DNA from 2 places in the Pseudoduganella sp. R-32 genome. Region 2 is predicted to be linked to the other one. Evidence: riboswitches for the same ligand, from Rfam matches in the RefSeq annotation. Region 2 holds a riboswitch; the other holds the start of a gene.
The links. A riboswitch is a leader RNA that binds a small molecule or an ion and turns the genes downstream of it on or off. The one in region 2 is predicted to bind glycine.
Positions count from the first base shown of each region.

Region 1: it holds a riboswitch for glycine, as region 2 does, so the genes downstream of both, gcvT (glycine cleavage system aminomethyltransferase GcvT) here and ACN9MU_RS11385 (hypothetical protein) in region 2, are expected to answer to the same signal.

Region 1 covers NZ_CP183987.1:4,196,050-4,199,450, reverse strand. Annotated here, with positions in the region: gene gcvH (glycine cleavage system protein GcvH) at 1-58, opposite strand, end outside; gene gcvT (glycine cleavage system aminomethyltransferase GcvT) at 106-1,224, opposite strand; glycine riboswitch at 1,274-1,378, opposite strand; glycine riboswitch at 1,384-1,469, opposite strand; gene ACN9MU_RS19010 (hypothetical protein) at 1,549-1,749, shown strand; gene ACN9MU_RS19005 (hypothetical protein) at 1,822-2,166, shown strand; gene ACN9MU_RS19000 (ATP-dependent Clp protease proteolytic subunit) at 2,234-2,794, shown strand; gene ACN9MU_RS18995 (hypothetical protein) at 2,861-3,028, opposite strand; gene ACN9MU_RS18990 (DUF1631 family protein) at 3,255-3,401, shown strand, end outside.
Region 2 covers NZ_CP183987.1:2,487,622-2,491,022, forward strand. Annotated here, with positions in the region: gene ACN9MU_RS11375 (tetratricopeptide repeat protein) at 1-764, shown strand, start outside; gene ACN9MU_RS11380 (C39 family peptidase) at 806-1,387, opposite strand; gene ACN9MU_RS11385 (hypothetical protein) at 1,400-2,044, opposite strand; glycine riboswitch at 2,200-2,294, opposite strand; gene ACN9MU_RS11390 (ABC transporter substrate-binding protein) at 2,464-3,401, shown strand, end outside.

The sequences.
Region 1 (3,401 bases), 1.7 Mb from region 2:
CAGCGCGTACCCACTCGTGGGACTCGGTGTACTTCAGGTCTGCTGGAATGTTGCTCATGTTGGCTCCAAGGCTAAGGTTATTGTTTGTTTCTGCTGAATTCTGGCTCAAGCAACCAGGATTTTACCGTTACGGACGAAAGGCAGCTTCACCACGGTGGCGGCCAGCTTCTTGTCGCGGATTTCCACGTGCACGGTGTCGCCCACGTTCACGCCCATCGGCACGCGCGCCAGCGCGATGGCCTGCTGCATGGTAGGGGAGAAGGTGCCGGAGGTGATTTCGCCAGTGTCGCCGTTGGAGGCGATGACTTTCTGGTGGGCGCGCAGCACGCCGCCTTTTTCGCGCAGGATCAGGCCGACGAATTGTGCGTTCTGGCCTTTCGCTTGCAGGGCTGCCTTGCCGATGAAGTCGCGCTCGGAGACCAGGTCGATGGTCCATGCCAGGCCGGCGTCCAGCGGGTTCACGGTTTCGTCCATGTCCTGGCCGTACAGGTTCATGCCGGCTTCCAGGCGCAGGGTGTCGCGCGCGCCCAGGCCGGCTGGCTTCACGCCTGCTGCGTTCAGGGCATTCCACAGGTTTTCAGCTTGTTCCGCGGCGACGCCGATTTCGAAGCCATCTTCACCGGTGTAGCCGGTGCGGGCCACCATGGCTTCGCCAAAGGCGGTGCCTGGCACCAGCGCCACGTTGAATGGCTTCATTTCAGCGGTGGCTTCCTTGGCTTGCGGGATCACTTCCCACACTTTTGCGCGGGCGTTCGGGCCTTGCACGGCGATCAGGGCCATGGCGTTGGCGCCGTCGCGGCGTTGGGTGATGGTCAGGCCGGCATTGGTGGCTTCGTTCTGCTTGTTCATCCACGCGATGTCTTTTTCCGCGGTACCGGCGTTGACCACCAGGCGGAACCACTCTTCGTTGATGAAGTAGATGATCAGGTCGTCGATGACGGTGCCTTCCGGGGTCAGCATGCAGGAGTACAGGGCCTTGCCCGATACCTGCAGCTTGTCGACGTTGTTGGCGACCAGTCCGCGCAGGAAGGAACGTACGTTGGCGCCCTTGATGTCAACCACGCACATGTGCGCCACGTCGAACATGCCGACGTCGGTGCGCACGGCATGGTGCTCTTCAATCTGGGAGCCGTAGTTGACCGGCATGTCCCAGCCGCCAAAGTCGACCATGCGGGCGCCGAGGGCACGATGAGCGTTGTTGAGTGGGGTTGCTTTGAGCGTCATTGATACCTCGGGGCAGAGAATAGGGGTTAATAAACGTAAACATGAATACGCCTACCCCTCTGTCCTTGGTACCTGAGAGATAACGGGAAGGTAATCCCGCACGCCCCTTCGGTGGGCCCTGCGCCATGGCGGGCCGCTCTCCAGAGTTTTAGCCCATGGGGCCCTTGTTCGGTCCTTTTGCCTGAGAGTTTCTGGGTAATGCCCCTTCGGCGCCAGCGGCAGCTGGTCTCTCCCGATCAAGACTTGCGACTATATGACAGGAGGGCAATAAAGTCAATCTTGCGGCCCTGGGGAACTTGCCGCTGGGCCGTTGGTCCAATGGTCATGAAAACGCCAAACGACGACTATGGCAATCCCTGGAAAGCCGCGGTTGAACGCTATTACAGGGAAATTCTTGCCATCTTCTGCCCCTGGCTGGAGGCGGCAATCGACTGGGCCGTGAACCCGCAGTTTCACGACCAGGCATTGGGCAAAGTAAGCCGTGACGCAAGGCCAGGGTTGGTGCCCGAATTCCTTCGTTTGTGAGGCTTGGGGAACGCGTCAGTCGATTGAATTTACAACAATCAAATTGCTCGACTTCGATCCGCCGCCGAAAGAATGTACTTGCCTGAGCCGCAGAAAGCTCGCTATGAGGCGGCGTTAGGTGAGCTGGAAAGGAGGTTGAATATGCCGTACGTTAATTCCATGGTGAGGGACGCTGTCGAGCGTGGTGAGGCGCAAGGACGGGCGCGAGGACTGGAGCAAGGTTTGGAGCAAGGTTTGGAGCAAGGGCAATTGATGGGGCGACGGCAAATGTTGCTGGAGTTGCTGGAGCAGCGCTTCGGGCTACTGTCGAGCCCTTTGCGGGAGCGGATCAAGGCGGTAGTTGAGCCCGAGTTGTCACGCTGCTCGGCGAAGCTGCTGGTGGCGCGATGCCTGGAGGATGTGCTGGCTAATGACTGAGGAGGGCACGCCTGGATGGCGGTCTGCGTTAGAATGACCGGACATCCATTTACAGAGTGGAGCGACCATGAGCGAAGAAAAGCAAAAACGCGATACCGAGGCCTGGTTCACCCTGTCCGGCGACGTGAACAGCGATATGGTGCACCGCATGTTCGATGCGGTGGCGGACATGACAGAGGATGGGATCGAAACCGCCCACATCCTGATCCAGTCCAACGGCGGCTACGTGAGCGACGGCTTGTGCCTGCACAATTACCTGCGCAACTTGCCGATCAAGATCGTCACGTATAACGGCGGAGCGGTGGCTTCCATTGCCGTCATCCTGTTCCTGTCCGGCGACGAACGCTTTGCCAGCGAAACCGCGCGTTTCATGGTGCACAAGTCGCATGCAAGTGCGCCGCACGGAGCGCGGCCAGATGCGCTGCGCATCATTGTGGAAGGCTTGCAGGCGGACGACGCCCGCACCGAATCGATCTTGCGCAAACATGTCCGTCTGACCGACGAACATTGGAATATCCACGCCTATTCAGACCTGCACCTGACTGCCCAGGAAGCTGCCAAGGTCGGTCTCGTCAACGACGTGGCCGACTTCAAGCCGCCCAAGGGCAAGCGCGTAACGAACATCTGAAGCGCAATATCTGAAACGACAGGGCCTGGAAGCGAACTCCCAGGCCCCCTATGCCGCGCCCGTCATCTAGCGATTGCCGCTACGGCTGGCAGGTGTCTTCTTGTCCGTCTTGCTCTGACGGCCGGTATCGGACTGCTGGCTGGCCGGCTGGGCTCCCGAACGTGAACCCTGGTCGGCGCTTTGGCGTGTGCCCGAGCTCGAACTCTGCTTGCTGGATTTTTGCCTGGATTTCATGACAGTTCCTTTCTGAAGGATCGGAACTTCATCATGCTTTCTGCAATAGTAAAGGTGAATCGGAATACAACTGACCGGCGTGTAGGACATGACCTTGCACCATTGTGGTGCAAACCCAACCGTTTGACCACATCGCCGAAAATATTTGCAGATTCTTTTGATTTGCCTATTGCCATGTGGAAAGAATCTGCGACAATGTGAATAACCACCAAAGTCAGGCCAGACCATGCTTCCAGAAAACCACACATCTTCGGCGCCCCAAAAAGCGGTCACGCCGCGGCATGCCTTGCTGGAAAACCTGATTAGCCTGGTCAACAAGCACATCAGTGATCAGTTCAATGAGTTGTCCACCCAATGGGCGGGCAGCCTGGTG
Region 2 (3,401 bases):
AACAGAATGATGTTGCAGCGATCGAGCAGGTGGCAGGCATGTATTTCGAAGGCCGGGGAGTCCCAGCCGACCAGGCGCAGGCAAAGCAGTGGTACCAGAAGGCAGCCGCCGCCGGCAGCAAGAGTGCACAGGAGGCGCTGGACCTGATCGCAGCAATGGAGCGCCAGGCGGCCGGTCCTCTTGCGCCAATCCGCAAGCGCGCCGTGACCGGAGATGCCAACGCCCAGTACGACCTTGCAGTGGCCTATCACACCGGTAATACGGTGCCAAAGGACCCTGCCCAGGCGCTGGAGTGGTACCTGAAAGCTGCCGCGCAGGGACATGCGATGGCGCAGTTCTACGCGGGGCTGCTGTATTCCAATGGCGACGGCGTTGCGCAGGACCTGGCGCAGGCCCGCGCATGGTTCAGCAAAGCTGCTGCACAGGACAACAAGGATGCCGCCACCAACCTCGCCGTCATGCTCGACCTGGGCAAGGGCGGCCCGGTCGACCTGGCGCAAGCCGCGGTGGTCTACCAGCAGGCGGCAAAGCTGGGAAGCGCGCAAGCGCAAGTCAGGCTGGCTGGCATGTACTGGATGGGGCAAGGCGTGAAAAAGGACTACATCCAGGCCGCAACCTATTATCGCCAGGCAGCGGAGCAGGGGGAAATTACTGCTATCCGCAAGCTGGTCTACCTGCTCGAGAATGGCGTCGGCACAGCCCGTAACGTCGACGAGTCGAAGAAGTGGGCCGCCAAGCTGGAACAACTGGGCGGCAGCAACTGACATGAAAAGCCCGCCAGGCGTTTGCTGGCGGGCTTTTTAGTTTAAGGGCTGACGTTCATGCGTTGCGTGTGCGTCCAATTGTGGTCATAGGCGCTGACTGCCGATGCAAAGGTGCGGTAGGTCTGTCCTTCGCCTGGCCACGGGTTCATGATGTAGATGTAGTTGGTTCCGTTGTAGGTTTCGTAACCGCGTCCCACCATGATATGCCCCCCGCCATTGGTCCAGCCGTAGCGGATCACGAAGGGGCGGTTGCCATTGATCTCATTCACCACCGAATTCCACGACAGGTAGTTGTTGATCGCCGTGTTTGGCACGCCCCAGTTGTACAGGATGTTCTGCACGCTGCCGGACGTGCCGTACATATTGTTCGGCCGGTTGGCGTAGCTGTTCCAGTTGAAGGTGCTGTTGCCGCAGGCGTAGTTGATGCCGTAAGCCCAGTTCACGATCTGGCATTGGCTGGGTGTGCGGCTGTAGTAGTTCAGGACCGCTTTGCTGGAGCCTGCCCAGCACCACTGGCTGTGTTCCTGCGTCACCAGCGGGACGTTCAAGGTACGCCATTGCGCGAAGGCTGAGGGCAGGGCAAGCACCAGCGCTGCACCGGCCACGATTTTTGCGATTTTCATAGTCGGTCCTCCTTAGCGAAATGCTTCAATGTTGGCTTTGACGGCGGCGCGCAATGGCTCCAGCAATTCCGTGCCGTCGACCAGCTGGTTGCCGTTCTTCTGAAGCAGCAGCGATTCGCGAGCCGAGTGCAGCGGCGCGAACTTGGCGTGGTCCACTTCCAGCAGGTCGGCGCGGGCCTGGTAGATGCGGATGAAGCGCAGGTTGGAACGCGCGCTGTTGCCGTGAACCGCCATCGCAGCATCCACGTCTTTTGCGAGGATGGAGGCGCCATAGGCGACGGTTTCATAACGGCCGTTCACACGCTGGACAGTCGCCAGTCCGATGGGCTTCCCGTGCAGGGAAATGACGAAGCGCCATTCGCCGGTAGGCTTGGCTAGGGATGCCAGGTCGCCGCGCGCCAGCAGGTCTTTCGGGTCGACGGTGTAGACCTCGAAACCGTGGCCGACCGTGGCTTGCTTCAAGTCGCCCACGTCCGTGATATCGAGCGGGAAGTCGACCGGTGCGCTGCCGGGGCGAATCGCCTGCTGGTGCTCGGCGAATTGTACGAGTCCGCGTTTGGCGGCCTGCAATGCCGCGCCGTTGTCTGCTTTTGCCAGGAACGGGGCGGCCAACATCGCTGCGCAGGCAATGCGCAGCCAGAGTCGATGCGTATGCATGTGACTACTCCTCTGAAGGTTGATCAGATGTTCTTGAGGTGCGAGGTGATTGCCCCCTCTGTGCTGGACCTGAGAGTTTCACAGGCGTTGGCGGCCTGCTTGCTCCTTCGGTGCGCCGGCGCTTACCCTTGCCGGCGGCTCTTCAGAGTTGTGAAAACACGCGACCGGTCCTTTGGCCTGAGAGATTCCGGGGGCGGCTTGCTCCTTCGGCGTTGTCCATGGGTGGGACAAACTCTCCCGATCGCGCGACCGGAATGCTCCGGCAGCGAAATCAGGATATCCCAGGGATTTATTCGATTTCAATCGTTTTCCGATACACGTTGCGTTTTCGCCAAGAAGGACTTTCCTGTTATTCTATTGACACTCGCCTGGGAAATTGGTAACGTTTCCAAAAATAAGCGGCACACAGAGGAGACGGGATGTTTAAGCAGTTATTTGCTTGTGCAATGGCGTTCGGCGCCACCTCCGCGCAGGCTGCCGGGCCAAGCGCAGAAGTGATCCATTGGTGGACGTCAGGCGGTGAATCCGCTGCCGTCAAGCAGCTCGCAAGTGCCTATCGTGCCGCCGGCGGCACATGGATCGATACGGCGATTGCCGGTGGCGAGCAGGCTCGCGCGGTGACCCTCAATCGCATGGTTGGCGGCAAGGCGCCTGCTGCAGCGCAGTTCAATATTTCCAAGCAGTTCCTCGATATAGTGGACCAGGACATGCTGGTGCAACTGGATGATGTCGCACGCCAGGAGCGCTGGGAATCCACGCTGCCGGAACCGATCGTCAACACCATCCGCATCGATGGCCATTACTACGCGATGCCGATGAACATCCACATGCAGACCTGGATCTGGTATTCCAGGGCCGCCTTCAAAAAGGCCGGCATCGCAAAAGAACCTGCAACCGTCGACGAACTTTTTGCCGCGCTGGATAGACTCAAGGCCGCGGGCCTGGTGCCGCTGGCGCATGGCGGGCAGGCGTGGCAGGAGCACATTCTGTTCGCATCGCTGCTGGCAAACATGGGAGGGCGCCAGCTCTACCTGCAAGTGATGCGCGATCGCGACCAGCGTGCGATCAATTCCGAACCGGTGCGCAAAGTGCTGCTGGCCTTCAAGCGCCTGCAATCCTATGTCGATCCCGCGTCACCGGGCCGCAACTGGAATGACGCGACCGCAATGCTGGTTAGCGGCAAGGCGGGCATGCAGATCATGGGGGATTGGGCCAAGGGCGAATTCAGCAATGCAAAAATGGCGCCCGGCGTCGATTACGGCTGCATCGCGGGCCTTGGCGCGAATTCGCCGTACCTGATCCAGGGCGACGCTTTCGTCTTTCCTCGTTCGGAGCAGGCGGTAGTGCAGCAGGCACA